DNA from 3 places in the Kistimonas ophiarachnellae genome. Region 2 is predicted to be linked to each of the others. Evidence: predicted binding sites of a transcription regulator. Region 2 holds the regulator's gene; each other region holds the start of a gene.
What was found. Region 2 encodes sigma-54, which starts transcription at its own class of promoters, with help from an activator protein. Its sites were predicted from a motif close to TGGCACNNNNNTTGCTNT; they were not measured.
Positions count from the first base shown of each region.

Region 1: the regulator sigma-54 is predicted to act here: its motif matches at 5,622-5,639, upstream of AC27K1_RS09485 (P-loop NTPase).
Region 3: the regulator sigma-54 is predicted to act here: its motif matches at 4,745-4,762, upstream of AC27K1_RS18085 (ammonium transporter).

Region 1 is NZ_BAAJPA010000006.1:177,096-184,441, reverse strand. It holds gene AC27K1_RS09510 (beta-ketoacyl-ACP synthase III) at 1-399, shown strand, start outside; gene AC27K1_RS09505 (OprD family outer membrane porin) at 686-1,936, shown strand; gene AC27K1_RS09500 (sigma-54 dependent transcriptional regulator) at 2,229-3,683, shown strand; gene fliO (flagellar biosynthetic protein FliO) at 3,652-4,098, shown strand; gene AC27K1_RS09490 (sulfotransferase family protein) at 4,143-5,075, opposite strand; gene AC27K1_RS09485 (P-loop NTPase) at 5,714-6,532, shown strand; gene AC27K1_RS09480 (RNA polymerase sigma factor FliA) at 6,535-7,263, shown strand.
Region 2 is NZ_BAAJPA010000021.1:44,853-52,198, reverse strand. It holds gene AC27K1_RS20050 (ATP-binding cassette domain-containing protein) at 1-20, opposite strand, end outside; gene AC27K1_RS20045 (calcium/sodium antiporter) at 423-1,388, shown strand; gene AC27K1_RS20040 (KpsF/GutQ family sugar-phosphate isomerase) at 1,452-2,426, shown strand; gene kdsC (3-deoxy-manno-octulosonate-8-phosphatase KdsC) at 2,427-2,951, shown strand; gene lptC (LPS export ABC transporter periplasmic protein LptC) at 2,991-3,560, shown strand; gene lptA (lipopolysaccharide transport periplasmic protein LptA) at 3,547-4,056, shown strand; gene lptB (LPS export ABC transporter ATP-binding protein) at 4,141-4,866, shown strand; gene AC27K1_RS20015 (RNA polymerase factor sigma-54) at 5,028-6,527, shown strand; gene hpf (ribosome hibernation-promoting factor, HPF/YfiA family) at 6,703-7,011, shown strand; gene ptsN (PTS IIA-like nitrogen regulatory protein PtsN) at 7,039-7,346, shown strand, end outside.
Region 3 is NZ_BAAJPA010000016.1:23,112-30,457, forward strand. It holds gene AC27K1_RS18060 (DNA internalization-related competence protein ComEC/Rec2) at 1-21, opposite strand, end outside; gene AC27K1_RS18065 (DUF2062 domain-containing protein) at 115-642, shown strand; gene AC27K1_RS18070 (hypothetical protein) at 727-1,029, shown strand; gene AC27K1_RS18075 (ABC transporter ATP-binding protein) at 1,098-1,802, opposite strand; gene AC27K1_RS18080 (lipoprotein-releasing ABC transporter permease subunit) at 1,795-3,039, opposite strand; gene AC27K1_RS18085 (ammonium transporter) at 3,320-4,528, opposite strand; gene rlmKL (bifunctional 23S rRNA (guanine(2069)-N(7))-methyltransferase RlmK/23S rRNA (guanine(2445)-N(2))-methyltransferase RlmL) at 5,024-7,192, opposite strand.

The DNA of each region.
Region 1 (7,346 bases), on a different contig from region 2:
GGTTTTTTGAATCGGGGGGATGAACAGGGTATTGGCAAGTTGGACAAGTTGTTTGTCCAGAATGGCCGGAAAGTATTCAAAGAGGTCTGTCCCCAGGTTGCCCGGCATATTACCGAGCATCTGGATAGTCTGAATATGCCGGTATCTGAATTGAAACGGATGTGGTTACACCAGGCCAATCTGAATATGAATCAGCTGGTGGCGCGCCGGGTGCTGGGGCGCGATGCAGACAGTCAGGAGGCGCCGGTCATTCTGGATGAATATGCCAATACCAGCTCAGCAGGCTCTATTATCGCATTTCACAAGTATCGCAGGGATCTGGTGTCCGGCGAGCGTGGGGTGATTTGTTCCTTTGGTGCAGGCTACTCCATTGGCAGCGTTTTATTGGAAACCTGCTGATAAGTAACAGCGTCATATCCGATCTCTGTTTAGCTGCTTATTAATATCAATATTGGTAAGCAGCTTTCCTTTTTTCTGGCGTTGAGTTGCTTCTCAATGAAGCTCAGATAACAGCCTGCCGATTGATATCGCTGATGATTGTTCTTTGTAATGAGGGATATTAATCCTGTAAACAAACCTAAATAAAACGTTAATATAAATTTAATCCGCCTGTCACATTCAAATACCAAACTACCTCGCGAAGACAAAAAACAATAAACACAATACACACCGAGGAGTGTTATTAATGAAATTGAAACCGCTTGCAGCATCCGTAGCTGTTGTTGCTGCCGGTCTGGCGAGTATGGCCAGTGCCGGTGATTTTATTGAAGGCAGCAGCCTGAAAATCAAATTCAGAAATGTCTATTTCAATGAAATGGGTCGGAGTGATGAAAATACCAAGGATCGCCGGGAGTGGGTGCAAGCGATTATTGCAGATTTTAAATCAGGCTATCTTGCCGATGTCATTGGATTTGACCTGTCTGCAGGCGGCGCCATGGGGCTCGCCAACGATATGGATGGCGAAAAAAATAAATGTAAAAACTCGAACCTGCCTGTCGATGGTGGAAACAAGACAAAGTGTGACCTGAACGATATCGGTGGCATCCACCAGGCTTACGCCAAGTTCAAGTTTGGACTGGATAACGTGGAATTTTCCGGTAACTACGGCAAAAAGAAGCGTAAGTTCAAGACGTACAGTGACTCCGGTTCTCGTGCACTGCCTGCCGCGACGTTCGGTAGTGAAGGCGTTTTGAGTATTCATGATGTCGATCTATATGCGGCCCAAATCACTGGTTTCTCGCCGCGTAACCAGAGTTATTTCAAGGATGATCTCACTAACGGCACTGAGAAGATTGATAACCTGCGAATCTACGGACTTAAAGGCAAGCTGGCCGGGGTTAAGTTTCAGGTGGAGCAGGGGGCTTCCAAGGATTATCTCCAGCAACGTTACGCTCAGGTTGGTTATGACATAGACCTCAATGATGACATGACGCTGGGGCTGGATGTACGTTACGGCAAGCAGGAAGATGATGGTGATCTTTATGGCAGCCAGCATGAGTCCAAATTCGTTAACCTGAATGCTGCGTTGGAAATGGGGGCGACAACGCTCTATGCCGGTTATAACAAAGTCACTGATGGTGATTGGGATACGGCCTATTTCGATGAGGATCATGGTAAGTGGAGTTCTTCCGTTTCTTTGCATGAAGATTTTGCGGATGAGGATGAGAAAACCTGGTTGGTTGGAGTGACCTATGATTTTGCTACTATGGGGGTCGAGGGGCTTGAGATCGATACCTATTATGCTCGCGGTGAAATCGACCAAAGTGGTGTGGATGAGTCTCGCTGGGAGCGCGGTACTATCCTGACCTACAAGTTTGGTGGTGACCTTAAGGGACTGGATCTGGCCTGGGAGAACTATACCAACCGTGGACACGGTGGTGATTCCAATACCGATGATAACCGTTTCTATGTGAACTACAGCCTGTCTGTTTTCTGACAGGCCCTGTCTTCGGGGCAGTGCCTGAGTTAATGGGCGCTGCCTCGCTACCCGTGTTGTACTTGCTCTGTTTTTCCCCGCACTTCCCCGCGGGGTTTTTTATTTTAGGGCTGGTGAAAGCTTCCTGTACTCACAGTCAGCTATTGATGAAAGCCGTCATTTGACGAACCGAAATCTTCTGCCTTAACTGGATATTGATGGTGTCTCATAGAGATTTTTTTCATTTATCCCGCCTCTATCAGCGCTGCAGTGTGACCGGATAGAGCCCTTACTGACAAGGATGATCAGTAGCATGGGTAACAGAAGTCGGATATTAATCATTGATGATGATCAGCAGCAACGCCAGGTGTTGAACACGATTCTTGAGTTCATGGGTTGCGAAACCGAATATGCCTCCACGCAGCGTTTCCAGGAGAGGCTTGGCCATGACCAGAACTTCAATGCCGTGGTGCTTGGCTTGCGGGGCCAGAGCGACGAGGTGCTGAAGTTTCTGAATCGCCACCACGCCGGTCTTCCCGTGATTCTTTGTGGACAGTCTCGACCCGGCCAGTTGCAGGGCAGCATGCGCCGCCAGGTCGTTGCTGAGTTGCGTCCGCCGTTGACCCACAGCCAGATGCTGGAAAGTCTGCATATGTCGCAGATCTACCGGGCGCATTGCCGCCATGGACAGATGGCTTCCGGTTATCATGATGTCCAGGTGTTCAGGAACCTGGTGGGCAGCAGTCGTCCTATACGTCATGTACGCTCCCTGATGAGCCAGGTGATGAAAAAGGACGTGAATGTATTGATTACCGGTGAATCGGGTACCGGGAAAGAAGTGGTGGCCAGGAACCTGCATGAACACTCCGGTCGCCAGGGACGCCCATTCGTACCGGTCAATTGCGGTGCGATACCGGCTGAGCTGCTTGAAAGCGAGTTGTTTGGTCATGAGAAGGGGGCCTTTACCGGCGCCATAGCCACCCGTAAAGGCCGCTTTGAACTGGCGGACGGGGGAACCTTGTTCCTCGATGAAATTGGTGATATGCCGCTGAATATGCAGGTCAAGCTGCTCAGGGTATTGCAGGAGCGCTGTTTTGAGCGGGTAGGTGGATCTGCGCCGATTCACGTCAATGTCAGAATTATCGCGGCGACGCACAAGAACCTGGAAGAGATGGTAGCGTCCGGGAAATTCCGTGATGATCTCTACTATCGCCTTAATGTGTTCCCTATTGATATGCCAGCCTTGCGGGATCGCACTGAAGATCTGCCGTTGATACTCAATGATTTGATTACCCGTATGGAGCGGGATCAGCGAGGTTCCGTCCGTTTCAGTTCTGCAGCCATTATGCTGCTGTGTAAATATGACTGGCCCGGTAATGTCCGGGAGCTGGCGAACCTTGTGGAGCGACTTTCTATTATCTACCCGATGGGTGTTATTGGTGTAGAGGAATTGCCAGACAAGTTCCAGAAGCTGGCAGGGCAGGAGGTCAGGGACAATCGGGTTGCCGAGATGTTTCCCAATACACTTCAGCCGCCGGGAACTTCCGGTCTGGATGAGTTGGCTATTCTTCCGGTTAATGGCCTGAATTTGAAAGATTTCCTAGGACGGCTTGAGAAGAAACTGATTCGCCAGGCGCTGGATGATTGCAATAACGTCGTTGCCCGCGCGGCAGACAAGTTGCAGATCCGTCGTACCACGCTGGTGGAAAAAATGCGGAAGTATGAACTGAATCGTTATGCACAGACTGATGATTCAGAAACACGGTAATTTCTTCAGGGTTTTTCCTGTTCGTTTTCTCTCGTCTCTTCTGCTGTTGTTGCCGTTACTGGCGACAGCAGCAGAAGAGTCCGCAGAGCCCTCTTCTCTTGGTGGTTACGCAGTTTTTCAGGCGCTCTTTTCTTTAATACTGGTCACGGTGCTGATTTTCGGTACGGCCTGGTTACTTAAGCGTTTTAATCCGGCGATGTCTCAAAGTGGTCGTGGCATGAAGATCCTTGGTGCGCTTTCGCTGGGTGGCAGAGACCGGCTGGTATTGGTTGAGGCTGGTAGTAAGCAGTTGCTGCTGGGAGTTTCACCGGGTCGTGTGATGCTGGTTGAGTCATTTGATGAGCCAGTGTTGAGTCCTGAAGACCAGGCCACGCCTGTTGATGAGAAATTCCGCCAGTTGCTCCGTAGATCCTGAATTCATGTCTTTTATCTTTCGCGGAGGTCGCTTCGCTTCTACATTTAACTGTAGCTTTGGCCTGTCCTGTCAAAATCCTTACCTCGTATAATTCTTTGTGCTGTCTCCCTGACAGCGTTGGTGCTATTAACCTTTGGATATGGCTTGTCTGGAACGGGCTTCCCCAGGAAGTGACATAATGGCTCCCAGTTAGAACCTAAAGGTAACTCCAATAATTTTTCAGCCGGTACAAGGTTCCTGATTTTCTGGTTGTGAGTTTCAAGTGAAACAGCCATTTTGTTTTCATCTGTAGTATTGCCTTCAAGTAAATCAGCCTCAAATTCTTTTTTATACATCGCTGTGAATAATTTTACGGCGTTGAGTTTGTCTGAAAAAAATGACGCAACCCAAACAAAGGGAATCTCTTTCTTATATTCAGGTCTAAATAGAACGGATTTGGCGCTTTTTGCCCATTGTTTCCCTTCTCGAGTTGTTAAGATTACTTTAGCGTCAGGAAATATTTCTAATAAATCCTTCACCATTAGTGCTGATGGGTAATCAATAAGCCCATTCATACCCTCGAGGGCGCCATATAAATATTTGAGCTCTTTTGTTTCTTTGTATTTTTTCCAGCATACGGTTGAATCAGGATCGGCAAACATATCCAGACCATGATAAACAGGCATGAATCCTAATTCATTCAGGGCTTCCTGTAAACTAACAGTCCCGGTACGACTTAATCCAGCGCCAATAATTTTTATGTCTGGTTTTTTAGCGTTGCTTGCTCTGGCTTCAACTCTTCTCTCGCGTATGTCCATTTTATGGCAGCAATAATGATATAGTGCTCCGAGAGCGCTGGTAACAAGTGCTCCGGCGCAAATGTTCGTCATGCTACTATCCGGATCATTCTCTGAAAAGAGTATTTGATTAGCCAGCAGGGTGGCTGAAACTACAGCGGTAGCTGCGAATGTCACGCAATAATTCATATTGTTAAACATATTAAGCATCCTGTCAGTTGTTTCAATCTCGGATTTTCACGTTTTTATAAAACGGATTTTCCGGACTGTTAAGTGAAAGGTCATACACCGTAAGCGCACTCTGAATGTTCTGGAATCAAAAGTTCACTCAGGAATACGCCTATATACAAGGACATCCCTTTGTGTCATCAGTTCCTGAGAGGTTGGCTAAAATGGCTGTATTAGTTCTTCCCCGTGACCATCAAAGCCTTCGTATAGTAAATGCAGGTATCAATCATTTTTTTGCAGCATGCAGACCAGTGAAAATGTTTTGCTAGAGGGGCCCATTAAGCACTTGACGGTTTATTAAGCCATCAGCTTGAAGATAGTTTCTTTGATTTTCCTTGTGTGTTTCCAATAACGGGCATTTGTAGATGCCGGGAAAATGTCACCTGATGACTGGTGAGTCAAAAAAACATCCTGATAATTGAGGAGTTATCGGGCTTATAGGGTTGTATTCTTTTTGTGATTTCAAATAAAGCCAATAAAAACATATAGATATATTTTATTGGGTCTGTTTTTTTATGTTGGTACATCTCTTGCAATTATTAATTTGCTGACGCCAAGGAATGGCGTTAGCTGAATCTATCCCATGACAACTAACGGACCGTAAAGGAACTATGGACGTTAAACCAGTGAGAGTCGCTGCGATTGCCAGCGGCAAAGGTGGTGTAGGGAAAACCAGCTTTTCCATTAACCTGGCCGAAGCGTTAAGTCGTGCCGGCAACCGTGTCTTGTTAATGGATGCTGATTTTAATCTTGCCAATGTGCACCTGATGCTCGGGCAGACGCCGGAGCAAACCATCGCGGATGTGATGGCAGGGCGGTGCTCGATTGCCGACACCTTTCTGTCAGGACCGGCGGATGTGAAAGTGGTGCCCGGCGCCAGGGGCGGAGGTGATCTCGCCGGCATCAATGAGACCAGCCTGCTATCGCTGATCCAGTCTGTCGATGATATTGCTGACCAGGTTGATATCCTGCTGCTGGATACCGCCGGTGGTTTCCGGGAGCGGGACATGCGCCTGGTAGCAGCCGCATCGGATGCCATGGTGCTGGTCACGCCGGACAAGGTCACCATTGCGGATACGGCGGACTATATCCGTACATTGCGTCTGCAATATGGTGTTCAGCATTTCAATGTTGTGACCAACATGGTCAGGAGTCAGCGTGAAGGCTCGCAGCTCATCCAGGCGTTGCAGTCGCAGATTGGCTTTGACCATGACCTCGTGATTCGTCATGCCGGCACCTTGCCTTACGACCCTGCAGTGCGCAAGGCCAGTGATCGTGCCATGACGCTCTTCCAGACTGCTCCCGACTCCAAGGTTTGCCGTGGTATGCGCTCTATTGCCGATGGCATGAGTCAGCACTCACGTGTTTATTACCCGAGGGGCGGGATGACCTTCTTCTTCGAGAACCAGGTTCTCGCAGGAGGGTGTTAGCCATGGAAGCGTTGATTCGGGAAACGGCGGAAAAACGCGCCAGTCGGCGAACGTATGCCGAGTTGGTTGAGCGACATACGCCGCTGGTCAAACGGATTGCCCGTCACCTTTCTGCCAGGATGCCCGCCAGTGTGCAGCTCGATGATCTTGTGCAGGCTGGTATGGTCGGCTTGCTGGAAGCGGCGCGGAAATTTGATGTCGACAAGGGAGCGAGCTTTGAAACCTTTGCCGGTATTCGGATTCGCGGCGCCATGCTGGACGAGATTCGTCGGGGAGACTGGGGGCCTCGTTCGGTGTATCGCAATAGCCGACGTGTCAGCGAAGCGATTCGTGCGGTAGAGGCGAGGCTTGGGCGTGATTCACGGGATTCTGAAGTCGCGGCAGAAATGGATGTTTCTCTGGAGGAATACTTCAACATCCTGCAGGACTTGCGTGGCTGCCGATTGTTCAGTTTTGAGGATATGTTCGATAGCGAGGAGTCGCGCCTGCAACGCCGCTCAGAGAACAATGCCCCGGAACTGGATCTGCAGACGGAGAAGTTCCGCAAGGCCTTGGGGTCTGCCATTGAGACCCTGTCAGAGCGGGAGCAGCTGGTGTTGAACCTCTATTACGAAAAGGAACTGAATCTCAAGGAAATTGGCAAGGTGCTGGGGGTCAGCGAGTCGCGGGTCAGCCAGATCCACAGCCAGGCGGCGTTAAGACTGAGGGCCCGGCTGCAGAACTGGACTTGAAATGCCAGTACTGCAGTCAGGTTGTTTCTGGGCTATGTCTTGCCGTAAGCGGTCAGGAAGACCGTGTGGTAAGCAGTTATACA
Region 2 (7,346 bases):
TTGTCCGACAGTGCACTCATCGAGCAATAGCACCTTCCATCCAGGAATCGGTTAACGCGAAACAATCCATACCCAACCGCAGACGATAAATACGCTCACGGTGATTCAGTACAATCTGGGATTCAGCCAGTTAAGGCTACAAGATTACACAACAGGCAACGACAGCTTGCTATTTCAAGGCAACAGCTTATAACAACCATTATCCTGTCGCCAAAGTGTAACACCGTTCACACTATGACATAAGTCTCCCATGAACGATGCTGATCATCTGAATATATTCCTGCCTTTTATCCTACGCAAAACTTCCTTAACAAAACCTGAACAAGCAAAAAGGTTGCGGTTTTTCGCCGGTTCCGAGTGCCAGACCTCGTGTTTACAGATACAATCGACCGCTTTCATGCAGACAGGTTTACGTAATCACCATGCTTCTCGCTACTGGCGCTATCCTTGCCGGATTCATCGCCCTGATGTGGAGCGCCGACCAGTTTGTCAACGGCGCAGCCGGCACTGCCCGGAACTTTGGCATGTCACCCATGCTGATCGGCCTGACCATTGTCTCCATCGGCACCTCTGCCCCGGAGATCCTGGTTTCCCTGATGGCGGCCATGTCCGGTTATGGCAACCTCGCGGTAGGCAACGCTGTCGGTTCCAACATTGCCAACATAGGCCTGGTGCTGGGTATTACAGCTATCGTTGCGCCTCTGCCCGTCAAGAGTGATGTTGTTCGCCGTGAAATCCCCCTGCTGATGATTGTCACGGTTCTGGCGGGCCTGCTGCTGATCGACAACCAGCTTGGCCGACTGGACGGCATACTGCTGATCAGCGGACTGGTTCTTACGCTTTACCTGATCTACCGCTGGCAACGCCAGCCCGACAGCCAACTGCAAACCACTGCAGGCCAGGAAACCGAAGAAGAACTGCCAAATATCAGCCAGGCAAAAGCCACCGTCCTGCTGATCGTTGGACTGCTGGTGATGGTCGCCAGCTCCCGCCTGCTGGTCTGGGGTGCAACGGAAATCGCCCGGGCACTGGGCATCAGTGAACTGGTTATCGGCCTGACCATAGTTGCCATCGGCACCAGCCTGCCGGAACTGGCCGCTTCTGTGGTCAGCGCCCTGAAAAAACACCATGACATTGCGCTGGGAAATATTGTAGGCTCCAACATTTTCAACCTGCTGGCCGTCATGGCGGTGCCTGGAATCGTTGCACCGGCTACTATTGATCCGGCCGCATTCCAGCGTGACGTGCCAGCCATGACGGCTATCACGGCATTGCTATTGATCCTGGCACTGGCCGGTCGCAAACGCCAGAGAATCGGACGGGGCGCGGGCATACTTCTGGCAGCCTGCTATCTGAGCTATACCCTGCTGCTGTATCTTCAGAGTTGATACGCTATGGACACGCACCCAGACATCACAGCGACCACTGAATCATTATCTGACCGAGCTGCAATGACCAATCCGGAAACTTTTATCGCGTCAGGCCGACGCACCGTAGACCTTGAACGCAAGGCGGTCGACGCCCTGCACAACCGTATCGACAACCATTTTGCCGATGCCTGTCAGCGCATGCTGGCCTGTACCGGCCGCGTCATTGTGGTAGGCATGGGCAAGTCTGGCCATATCGGCCGCAAAATTGCCGCCACCCTGGCCAGCACCGGCACCCCTTCATTCTTTGTGCACCCGGCAGAAGCCAGCCACGGTGATATGGGCATGATCACCAGCAACGACATCGTGCTGGCCCTGTCCAACTCCGGCAATACCAGTGAAGTCGTTACCCTGATCCCGCTGCTGAAGCGGCTGGGTGTTCCCCTGATCAGCATGACAGGCAACAACGACTCCACGCTGGCGCGTGCATCCGACGTTCACCTGAACGTCAGCGTTGAAAAGGAAGCCTGCCCCCTGGACCTGGCTCCCTCCTCAAGTACGACTGTGACACTGGTCATGGGTGACGCCCTGGCAATTTCCCTGTTGGAAGCACGCGGTTTCACCGCAGAAGACTTTGCCTTTTCCCATCCCGGCGGCAGCCTGGGACGCCGCCTGCTGCTGAAAGTCTCCGACATCATGCACACCGGCGACCGCATCCCCATGGTCAGGGAGGGAACCTCGCTCGGCCAGGCACTACTGGAGATTACCGGCAAAGGCCTGGGCATCACCGCAATCTGCGATGACAGGCAACAAGTTACCGGTGTTTTCACCGATGGCGACCTGCGCCGGACACTGGACCATAACATCGACCCTCGCAACAGCGTGATCGATGATGTGATGACCCGCAACTGTAAAACCGTTCGGGACAATATCCTTGCAGCCGAAGCCCTGCATATCATGGATGAATACAAAATCAACGCCCTCATTTGCGTGAATGAAGACAATCACGCGATTGGCGCTATTAATATGCATGACCTGCTGAAGGCCGGAGTTGTCTGAATGAATGCCGCACTGCACGAAAAAGCACGCAACGTAAAGCTGGCCGTTTTTGATGTGGACGGCGTGCTGTCTGATGGTCGCCTTTATTTCACGTCTGACGGTGAAGAAATCAAGGCGTTCAACATTCTCGATGGCCTGGGCATCAAGCTGCTGCAAAACAGCGGTGTTGAAACCGCCATTATTACCGGTCGCAGCTCACCGCTGGTAGAAAAGCGCGCCCGTGACCTCGGCATTGCCCACCTGGTACAGGGTCGTGAAGACAAACTCACCGTTCTGACCGGTATACTGGAAGAGCTTGGCCTGTCCTTTGAACAGGTCGCTTACCTGGGCGACGACCTGCCGGATCTGGCCGCTATCCGCCGGGCAGGTCTGGGCATGGCGGTTGCCAATGCCCACGATTTCGTCAAGCAACATGCTGACGGCGTCACCCAACTGAACGGTGGCCGTGGCGCTGCACGGGAATTCTGTGAGCTGATCATGGCGGCCCAGGGCACCCTGGAAGCTGCTCAGGCCGCGTATCTCTGAATCACCAGGGATACGCAGCCCGCGGGTTAAGGACGTTATATGCCACTACGCCAGATTCTATTGATAGCCGCCATTGTCGTCCTCGCGGTCGGCATGGGTTACTGGGCCTACGAAACCGACCTCAAGGTTTCCCGCCAGCCAGCCGGGGCAGCCACCGAGATCAAGGTGCCGGATTTCTTTTCCTACAATGCGCATATCCGCGAATTCGATGAGAAAGGACAGCTGAAATCAGACCTCACTGCTGACAGCATCAGCCACTATCCTCACAATGAAATCACACTGCTGGCCAGCCCGGATCTCTGGAGTCACAGCGAAAACGCTGCACCCTGGCATACTGTCGCGGACACCGGCCGCATTCTCCCCGACGGAGAAACCGTAGAACTGAAGAAGAATGTTGTCATGACCCAGATGGAGGGTGACACCCAAAAGCTGCGCATGGACACAGACTTTCTGACCATATACTCTGGTCAGAATTTTGCCGATACCAACCGGCCTGTCACCATCATCAGCCCCAGCGGGGTGATGAAAGCCAATGGTATGAAAGCGTTTTATAAACGGGATTTTATCCAGTTGAAGTCCAGGGTCAGGGGCGTACATGAATCACGCTAAACTCACACTTTCACTTGTTACCGCCATGGCACTGTTTGGTGCAACTTCTGCACAGGCCTTGCCCGGCGATCGGGAAAAACCGATCCATATCTCTTCGGACTCCGCCGACATAGACGACAAACAAGGCATTTCCATCTACCGTGGCAATGTCATCATGACCCAGGGCACCACCAAACTGACCGGGGACATTGTCACCATCTATTCAAAGGATCGCCAGATTCAGAAAGTCGTCTCTGAAGGCAAGAAGAAAAAGGCCTACTTTGAAGAAGAACAAGACAGTGAGAAAGGCCTCCTCAAAGCCTGGGGCAAGACCATCAAGTATTACCTGGATCATGAAAAGGTCGAGCTGATCAAGCAGGCCCGTCTTGAGCAAAAAGGCGACACCTTTACCGGTGACATGATCGAGTACGACAAACAGGCCCAGGTCGTCAACGCAAAGGCAGATGGCGCCAACCAGGGCAAACGGGTCGAGATGGTCATCCAGCCTCGCCAGTAAACCGACCCTTTCCAGGGATGGCCGCTTCATATTGCGGCCATCACCGTTCCAACGAGTTTCGATGTACAGCGGTTAAACGACAGCATGTCTCAGCTTAAAGCCTGCAACCTCAGAAAACAGTACGGTGGCCGCCAGGTCGTCAGGGATGTCTCTGTCAGCATTGAGAGTGGGCAGATTGTCGGACTGCTCGGCCCCAACGGCGCCGGCAAAACGACCTGTTTTTATATGATTGTCGGACTGGTACACGCCGATGGCGGCCAGATCCGGATTGATAACCAGGACATCACTCCCCTGCCCATGCACGGCCGCGCCCGCGCGGGCATTGGATATCTGCCACAGGAAGCCTCCATTTTCCGCAAACTCAGCGTAGCGGATAACCTGATGGCTATCCTTGAAACCCGCAAGGACCTGACCAAGGCGCAGCGTGTGGAGAAGCAGGAACAGTTGCTGGCAGAGTTCAACATCCAGCATATCCGCGACAGTGCCGGCATGAGCCTGTCCGGTGGTGAGCGACGCCGGGTTGAAATTGCCCGTTCGCTGGCAACCGAGCCCTCCTTCATCCTGCTGGATGAACCCTTCGCCGGCGTTGACCCTATCTCGGTCAATGATATCAAGCAGATTATCCAGCACCTGAAGAATCGCGGCATCGGCGTCCTGATCACCGATCACAACGTACGCGAAACGCTGGATATTTGTGAACACGCCTATATTGTCAGCGAAGGTCACATTATCGCCGAGGGCGACAGTCACACCATCATGGCCAACCAGAAGGTTCGCGACGTCTATCTCGGAGAACACTTCCGTATCTGATGCAAAATCCGATCCAGCCATGTACTATACCGTCGCGAAAGCGATAACTGTCGCAACAGACTGAATAGCCGCAGGTGCAAACAGGCACCTGGCAAGCTCTCAGGGATGAGCAAGAACGACAACCGTGAATCAGATGTAGTGCAACCAGGACCGGTAGAGTCATGAAGCCATCACTGGAACTCAAGATTGGCCAGCAACTGACCATGACCCCTCAACTGCAGCAGGCTATCAGGCTGCTGCAGTTGTCAACGTTGGATCTGCAACAGGAGATCCAGCAGGCCATTGAGAGCAATCCGCTGCTTGAACAGGAGGAAAACACGCCTGAAAACAGTTCAGCCGATGACGCAGCAACGCAGGACAGCGATGCCGGCAGTGAAACCGGCCTGACTGACTTTGCAGCGGGCGAAAAAACAGAAAAATCCTCAGAAGAATCGGAATCCCAGGAAGAGTGGAGCGATCAGATTCCTACGGAACTACCCGTGGACAGCGGCTGGGACGACATCTACCAATCCTCATCCAGCTCCCAGAGCGAACGCTCTGACGACGACTTTACCAGCCGCAGCAGCGCCCCCGATTCCCTGCAGGATCATCTTGAGTGGCAACTCAACCTGACCCCGATGAGTGACACCGATCGCCTGATCGGTATGGCGATTATCGATGCAATAAACGACGACGGTTATCTGACCTGCTCTCTGGAAGACATCCTTGAGGGCATGGATCCGACACTGGAACTCGAACTTGATGAGGTCGAGGTCATGTTACGTCGTATCCAGCAGTTTGACCCGATCGGCGTAGCCTGCAGGGATCTACGCGAATGCCTTCTGATACAGCTAAACGGTCCTGACGTTCTGGAAGAACCCGCGCTACTTGCCGCCAAGCAGGTCGTTGATCAGCACCTGGATCGTCTGGGCAGCCGTGATTACACCACTATCATGCGCAAGGCAAAGCTCAAGGAGCCCGAGCTGAAAGCCGCCATTGAACTGATCCAAACCCTGAACCCGAAGCCCGGCAGCAGCCTTGAAACCGGTGAAGCAGAATATGTCATTCCAGACGTACTGGTCAGCAAGAAGCAGGGCGAGTGGGTTGTTGAACTGAATCCTGATGCGTCGCCACGTCTGCGCATCAATACCGGCTACTCCTCGCTGATCCGCCGGGCGGATAACAGCAGCGACAATACCTACCTGAAAAACCAGCTTCAGGAAGCCCGCTGGTTTATCAAAAGTCTGCAAAGCCGCAGCGAAACCCTGCTCAAGGTCGCCACCCGCATCGTCGACTACCAACGCGGGTTCTTCGACTATGGCGAGGAAGCCATGAAACCCCTGGTGCTGCACGATATTGCTGAAAGCGTGGAGATGCACGAATCCACCATCTCCCGTGTTACCACCCAGAAATACATGCATACGCCCCGGGGCATTTTTGAATTGAAATATTTCTTCTCCAGCCATGTCAGCACGGCATCCGGGGGAGAATGTTCTTCCACCGCCATTCGGGCGCTGATCAGGAAACTGGTCTCCCAGGAGAACCCGAGAAAGCCCCTGAGCGATAACAAGATCGCCGCATTGCTGGCGGAACAGGGCATTCAGGTCGCACGGCGAACCATTGCCAAGTACCGGGAATCCATCCTGATTCCGCCATCTAACGAACGAAAACGGCTGGTGTAGTCTACGCTGTGCCTAACAACCGGTTAGGGCACGTACAAACATACGCGCATTCCGGTAAATAGGTCGCAAAAACCCAAGACGACCGCCCCTGAGCAATGGTACACTAGAGCCGTCAGCCCGGTTCGTACGGAGTGCAAACCGGATGTGAGCGAACCTGTGATCAGGAGAGTAACGCATGCAAGTTAACATCAGCGGACATCATGTCGAAGTTACCGAGTCTCTCCGCGAGTATGTTACCAAAAAACTAAACAAGCTCGCTGAACACTGCGATAGCATAACCAATATCCAGGTTACGCTGAGCGTGGAAAAAGTCAGACAGCTTGCAGAAGCGACGCTCCACATACGCGGTGCGGATATCGCAGCGTCCGCCGAGCATGAAGATATGTATGCTGCCATTGATCTTCTGGCCGACAAACTTGATCGCCAGATCCTCAAACACAAAGAGAAAAACCTCGATCGTATGCAGGGAGCCGGCTCGCATTGAGCACCCCTCGCTACTCCCAGCATTCCAATGAGCATTCGTAAGATTCTATTGCCCGAGCACGCCCTCTGTGGCGTGCAGGGTGGCAGCAAAAAGCGCACCCTCGAATATATCGCCAACCTGATCGGACAGCATGATCCCGTCATCGACGCCAAGGATCTGTTCAACTGTCTTGTCACCCGCGAAAAACTCGGCAGCACCGGTTTAGGTAACGGCGTCGCCATACCCCATTGCCGCCTGGCCTCCTGCAAAAAACCGGCAGCCATATTTCTCCAGCTGGCAGAACCAATCGACTTTGATGCTATTGATCGCCACCCCGTTGATCTCATCTTCGCGCT
Region 3 (7,346 bases), on a different contig from region 2:
GCATATCAGTGAAAGCCGCATTTGGTGTACTTAGTAATTAAGCGCATAATTTTCCGGTTTTACGATATCCTTACTCTCGCAATTAAGCGGTACCCGGGTCACAAGTATATCTGCATGGCAAAAAAACTGTTTCAACGCTTTATGCCGGACCCTTCCCGACTTCGGGAAAACCGGTCATTGAACTTCCTGGGCGAACATATGTTCGACCCCAACCTGTGGCACCTGAACCGCCGCACTGCCGCGATGGCTTTTTTCGTGGGTATTTTCTGTGCGTTCCTGCCCATACCCTTCCAGATGCTGCTGGCAGCGGTTCTGGCGTTTATGTTGCGCTGCAATCTGCCGTTGTCCGTCGCGCTGGTCTGGATTACCAACCCCTTTACCATGCCGGTGATTTTCTACTTCACCTACAAGGTCGGTTGCTATATATTGCAGACCCCTGTCAGTCCACTGGGCTTTGAAGTTTCGCTGGAGTGGCTGAAAACCGAATTATCGCGGATCTGGCTTCCACTCTATCTTGGCTCGGTGATTACCGGACTGATAGCAGGCGCTCTCAGTTATGTCGGCATTCGCCTGTTCTGGCGCTGGCATATCATTCGTAACTGGCGTGAACGCCACAAAAAGCGCAAACTCTTTCTGAACTGATGCCGACGACGGTCACGCCCTTCGGCAACACCGGCATCGCCGTTCTTCCTATCACTCATTCACTACAGACAGTCTGGCTGAAACATGAACAGAAATAATCGTTCATTCCAACGAAAAAAGCAGAAACTACAAGGGCGGGGAAAACTGGAAACCATCACCACCGACGGCCCTCACAGCGACTGGCTGGGCATGCCGGATTACTACATCCACACACTGACCGTAGACGGTGACGATTATAAATACCTGACGGCCGAAGCCACACTGGAAGTCACGCCCGGTGACCTGGTCTGCTTCCGCTACCAGGAAATGGGCAAAGAGAAGCGTATCGACAAGCGCTCACTCGGTATTGCCATCGACCCCGCCACTTTCATGCAGCAACAGAGCTGATGATCGGTCGACATCCGGATACTGTCTGTCCCGCAGTCAGCCATCCGGATGTCGACAACGTTAATCTCTCAAAGGTCTGAATCGCTCACCTGCTCGATCAACCCGCCATCCTGAAGCTGCCAGATACGATCCATTTTGGCCGCCAGCGACAAGTCGTGAGTGACAATAATAAAACTGGTCTGTAATCGCTGACTGAGATCCATAATCAGCCCCTGGACAACCTCTGCCGTATGCTGATCCAGGTTACCGGTCGGCTCATCCAGCAGAACCAGATCAGGCTCAGTCACCAATGCCCTCGCAATAGCTACGCGCTGACGCTCACCACCCGACAGCTCGCCCGGTTTATGATCAAGACGCGCTTCCAACCCTACCAGCGTTAACAGTTCTTCGGCTTTCTGTGCTGCTGAAGAAACCGCTACATCACGGCGCATTAACAGCGGCATGGCGACGTTTTCGCGTGCCGTGAATTCAGGCAGCAAATGGTGAAACTGATACACAAAGCCAAGGTGTCGGTTTCTCAGGGCACTCTTTTCACGATCATTGAGACCATTAAGAGAAACACCACAAACTCGAACCTCTCCGCGGCTTGCCACATCCAACCCTGCCAACAGATTCAGCAGGGTTGTCTTACCAGAACCGGAACTCCCCACAATGGCTATACGCTCACTGCGCCCCACTGCGAAGCTGACATCACGAATAACCTCTACATCGCCGGGCCCTTCACGGTATACCTTGCCCAGCTCCAGGCATTCCAGAACTACATCCTTACTCATAACGCAATGCCTCGGCAGGTTGAGTGCGTGATGCGCGCCACGCCGGATAGAGGGTAGCGAGAAAGCTCAACATCAAACTCGCAACCGCGATGCTGACAACGTCCTGCCAAAGCAGCTCGGAAGGTAGATAACTAATGAAATACACATCAGGACTCAGGAAATGAATCCCCAGCATGGATTCAATCCAACCGACAATACTGGCCACGTTGAGCGCCCCCAGAATCCCGAGGGCAACGCCCAGCCCCGTTCCTATTAAACCAATCACACAACCCTGTACCATGAAAATTCGCATAATCATGCCGGGCGTTGCACCAAAGGTTCTCAGGATCGCAATATCAGATTGCTTGTCGGTAACAACCATCACCAGCGTTGCAACGATGTTAAATGCGGCTACCGCAATAATCAGCACCAGCAACAAACCAATCATGGTTTTTTCCATCTGGATCGCCTGGAAAAGGCGACCATGAGTCTGGGTCCAGTCACGAACGTAGTAACGTCCTGGCAAGGTCATGGCCGCTTCCCAGGCCAAGCGAGGTGCCGCAAACAAATCCTTCGTCTGCAAGCGAAGTCCCTGTACTCCCTCACTGATACGCATGAAGCGTGCAGCATCTTTGATATTGATAAAGGCCAGACTGGCATCCAGATCCGCGCCTACTGCAAACAATCCGGTTACCGTGAAACGTTTGAGACGAGGAAACACACCCGCCGGATTAATAGAAGCTTCCGGCAATACCACAGTAACTTTGTCGCCAATACCCGCCCCCAACTGACGCGCAAGTATCTCTCCCAGCACGATGCCAAATTCACCGGGCTTGAGATCGGTCAGCTGACCACTTTCCATATGTTCATCAAGAATAGAGACTCGCTGTTCCAACTCAGGATCAATGCCATACAACATGACACCCTTGACCTGCCCCTGATTGGTCAACATGCCCTGGGCGTCAATGAAAGGTGCAGCAGCCTCTATACCCGGCACAGCTTCAACTTTCGACTTGATGGATTCCCAATCCGTCATGGTGCCATAGGCAGAGGTTATCGTTGCATGAGGCACCATTCCCAAGATGCGCTGACGTAATTCCCGGTCAAAGCCGTTCATCACCGACAGTACGATGATCAACACCATGACCCCCAGCACAAGACCGGCCATGGACATGGCAGAAATAAAAGAAATGAAGTGATTGCGCCGTTTGGCCCCCGTATAACGAAGGCCGATAAATACCGGCAAAGGTCTGAACATCAGGCGCTCCTGCAGCTGAAACCCTGCCCGACGACAAGCCGGGCCAGACGATCGATCACCATTCAGCGGAACAACAGAACCGGCAGATGAATGGCCACGTCAAAGGGATTAATTATGCCAGATAACGCGCAGAAAGGACGATTGTTTCATCCCCTCATCAACATAAACCCTTGAATGATTGAAGGTTTACGCACTTGTACATTAGCTCGATAAAAAGTCACATCCTGCATCCCAACAGAAACAGGACGTGACTGATCAACCCGAGCACTGCACTATCGACTTATTCATCAGAAGTCGCATGAATCTTGTGAATAGAAAGATCCGCCCCCTGATACTCTTCTTCCTCTGACAGACGTATGCCTACCAGCGCTTTGATAGCCCCATAAACAATCAGGCCACCCACAAGTGCAACGCCAACACCAGCGAGAGTACCAATCAGCTGCGCTGTCAGGGATACACCACCCAAGCCACCCAGTGCCGTCGAACCAAAGATGCCTGCTGCAATTCCGCCCCAGGCACCACACAGACCATGTAATGGCCAGACACCCAATACATCATCAATCTTCCAGCGATTCTGCGTCGCTGTGAATGTCCAGACAAATAACGCACCCGCTACTGCACCAACCACCAGAGAACCCGCAGGATGCATAACATCTGAGCCCGCACAAACAGCTACCAGTCCGGCCAGCGGTCCATTATGGATGAAACCCGGGTCGTTCTTACCCACCAGCATGGCGGCCAATGTGCCACCGACCATCGCCATCAGCGAGTTGACTGCCACCAGTCCACTGATGCTGTCAACCGTCTGGGCTGACATCACATTGAAGCCAAACCAGCCGACGGCAAGAATCCAGGCTCCCAGCGCCAGAAATGGTATATTCGAAGGCGCAAACGCAACCAGCTTGCCATTGCGATAACGTCCCTTTCTGTGACCAAGCAACACGACCGCGGCCAGTGCTATCCAACCACCCACAGCATGCACTACCACGGAACCGGCAAAATCATGGAACGGTGCACCAGCAAAACCTTCCAGCCAATCCTGGAAGCCATAGTTACCATTCCAGATCATCCCTTCAAATAATGGATACACCAGGGAAACAATCAGAAACGTGGCCAGTAACTGCGGGTAAAAACGCGCCCGTTCAGCAATGCCACCGGAAACAATGGCAGGTATCGCCGCCGCAAATGTCATCAGAAAGAAGAACTTCACCAATTCATAGCCGTGACTGGCCGTCAAGGTTGCCGCATCTGCCATGAAATCCATGCCATAGGCCACCTGGTAACCGATAAAAAAGTAAGCCAGTGTGGACACACCCAAATCGGTAATGATCTTGGATAGCGCATTGACCTGATTCTTTTGCCGTACCGTTCCTACTTCAAGAAACGCAAACCCTGCATGCATGGCCAGTACCATGATCGCCCCAAGCAGGATAAACAGGGTATTTGTCCCCTGCATCAACGTTTCAACCGCACTCCCAACGTTATCCATCAAACACCTCGTCACCCCTCTTTATCGCGCACCATATCGATTCACCCAAAGATATTGCGCACCAATAAAGATCATTTTTATTTATTATCTTCAGCCTCGACTTTTCACTGTGCAGATAAAAATCTGCTCAAAACGAAGCCACACACGTTCTTCCGTGAATCATTCACCTAATAAGGCTGCATATCAGTGCAACCTAGCCAGTCAACGCACTGCATTAATGCAATAAAAATGCCACGCATTGGGGCAAAGCAAACAAACGATTCAAAATAGATACAAAAAAGCACCAGATAGGAAGGCGATAGAATGCAAAAAACAGAAAATACAAACCTGCAGGCAACAAAAAGGTTTGTAAGCGGGCTATGGGGTATCTGATTGCAAGGTACAGGGACGTACCGAGAGCGACTTCATGCAGGACTGCATGACGGAGCGGCAAGCAGGTACCCCATAGCCTGCGGTGCCCCGATGATCAGGTACACCGCACTACCTATAAAAGTTTTACAGCCTGTGCTGAATCTTCCAGCACTGATGAATACGGCGATTACGCTCAAAATCCTTATCAAGGGTTTCGCTGGTAATATCCTTCACCTCAAACTCATCCATCAAAGATTCATCCAGCTTGAAGCGTCGGTAATTATTGGAGAAATAGAGCGTCCCGCCATGGGCAAGACGCTTCATTGCCAAACGCAGCAACTCAACATGGTCACGCTGTACATCAAACACATCGGTCATGCGTTTGGAGTTGGAGAATGTTGGCGGATCAATATAAATCAGATCATATTGACCTTTAGCATCAGCGAGCCAACGCATGCAGTCCACCTGTTCCAGCTGATGACGATCACTGAAACCATTCAGCGAGAGGTTTTTGCGAGCCCAGTCCAGGTAGGTTTTGGAAAGGTCAACACTGGTGGTCGAGCGAGCGCCGCCCAAGGCCGCATGGACTGTTGTCGCGCCTGTGTAACAGAACAGGTTAAGAAAACGCTTGTCCGCCGCTTCCCGTGCAATTCGCAGACGTAACGGACGATGATCAAGAAAGAGACCAGTATCCAGATAATCGTTCAGATTGACCAAGAAACGACCACTACCTTCTTTGACTTCAAAGAATTCATTTTTGTCAGCCTGACGTTCGTATTGCCTCTTACCGGACTGCTTTGCACGGCTCTTGAGGGCGATATCTTTTGGCGAGACAGACAAAACTTCTGGCAGCGCAGACATGACATCCTGCAATCGTTCAGTCGCTTTTGCCTCATCAATTGATGCCGGTGCTTTGTATTCCTGAACATGCACTTTGTCACCGTACAGATCGATAGCGACGGCATATTCCGGCATGTCCGCGTCATACAGGCGATAGCACTGGATATCCTGACGCTTGGCCCATTTGCTCATCTGCTTGAGGTTTTTACGCAGACGGTTAGCAAACATTGTGGCGCCAGCGGTGAGAGGTGCAGACTGCACTGATGCCTTGTTCGTTGTTTCTTTATCCCTGGCATCGTAACCTGCAAACCACTGTTCCTCATTGGCAAACATCAGCAGCTTACATTCCAGCGCACCGTTATAGAGCGTGTACTGCTTGCGACTGCGAATACCCATGCGACGTCCCAGCCCCGGATTACCGGTAAAGACAGCACCCTGCCAACCTTTAAAGGTGGTTCTGAACTTTTCACCCAGGTTCTGATAGAGATAAACAAGGCTTGCTTCATCGCCCAGACGCTCACCATAAGGTGGGTTCACGACAACCAACCCTTCAGGGCTGTCAACCTGATGCAAGTTTGCCAGCTCGGCTTGTTCGATACGAACCCGTTTTGACAGTCCAGCGCGTTGCGCATTTGCCAATCCCTGCCGGACGATCCACTGGTCCGCTTCGTAGCCCAGAAAGACATTTTTCATGCTATCAAGACCAGCCTGACGACGCTCACGGGCATCACCCATTGCATCGCGCCAGATACTGGGAATGTGGCCGGGCCAGCGATCAAAACCAAAGCGAGTGCGCAAGAGTCCCGGTGCGATATCTGCGGCTATCATCGCCCCTTCCAGCAGGAAGGTGCCGGACCCGCACATCGGATCGACCAGAGAGGCTCCCTCTCTGGCCAATTCACGCCAGCCGGCACGGTAAAGAATCGCGGATGCCAAATTCTCCTTCAGCGGCGCCTTACCGACATCCTGCCGGTAACCGCGCATATGGAGACTGTCACCAGACAAATCGATTCCCACTTGCACCTTGCCTTTATGCAGGCGGACATGAATACGCAAATCCGGGGATTTCGTGGCAATCGACGGACGCTTACCAGTGCGCGCAATCAGCTGATCCACCACGGCGTCCTTGACCAGCAATGCACCAAAATGGGTATTCCGAATTTCAGGGCTGCTACCGGTAAAAGTCACAGCAAGGGTTTTGCCGGGATCAATATGATCATCCCAGTCAACGGTCTGAATACCCGCATAAATGACATCGCGGTCACCAGCCGGGAAATGGGCAACCATCAGCAAGATACGGTTGGCCAACCGTGACCAGAGACACGCCTGATAGGCAACGGCCAGGGAACCACTGAAATAACAGCCGGCAACCGTCTCCCTGACGGTGTCAGCGCCAAAACCCGCCAGCTCCTCAGCCAGCAGTGATTCTATGCCCTTCGGGCAAGAGGCAAAAAATTCCGGGGAAGTACTCATCAGTACCTGCAGCACCCATTCAATTGATTCGGTGGAAAACCATCCTCCCGGCATCAGCAAGATACAGGCTAGTTAAGAGGGAGGATTAGTGAAAGTGAAGTAATGGCGGCATTCTAGCCATGATCCCCGCTAAAAAATATGCGGAATTTTGACA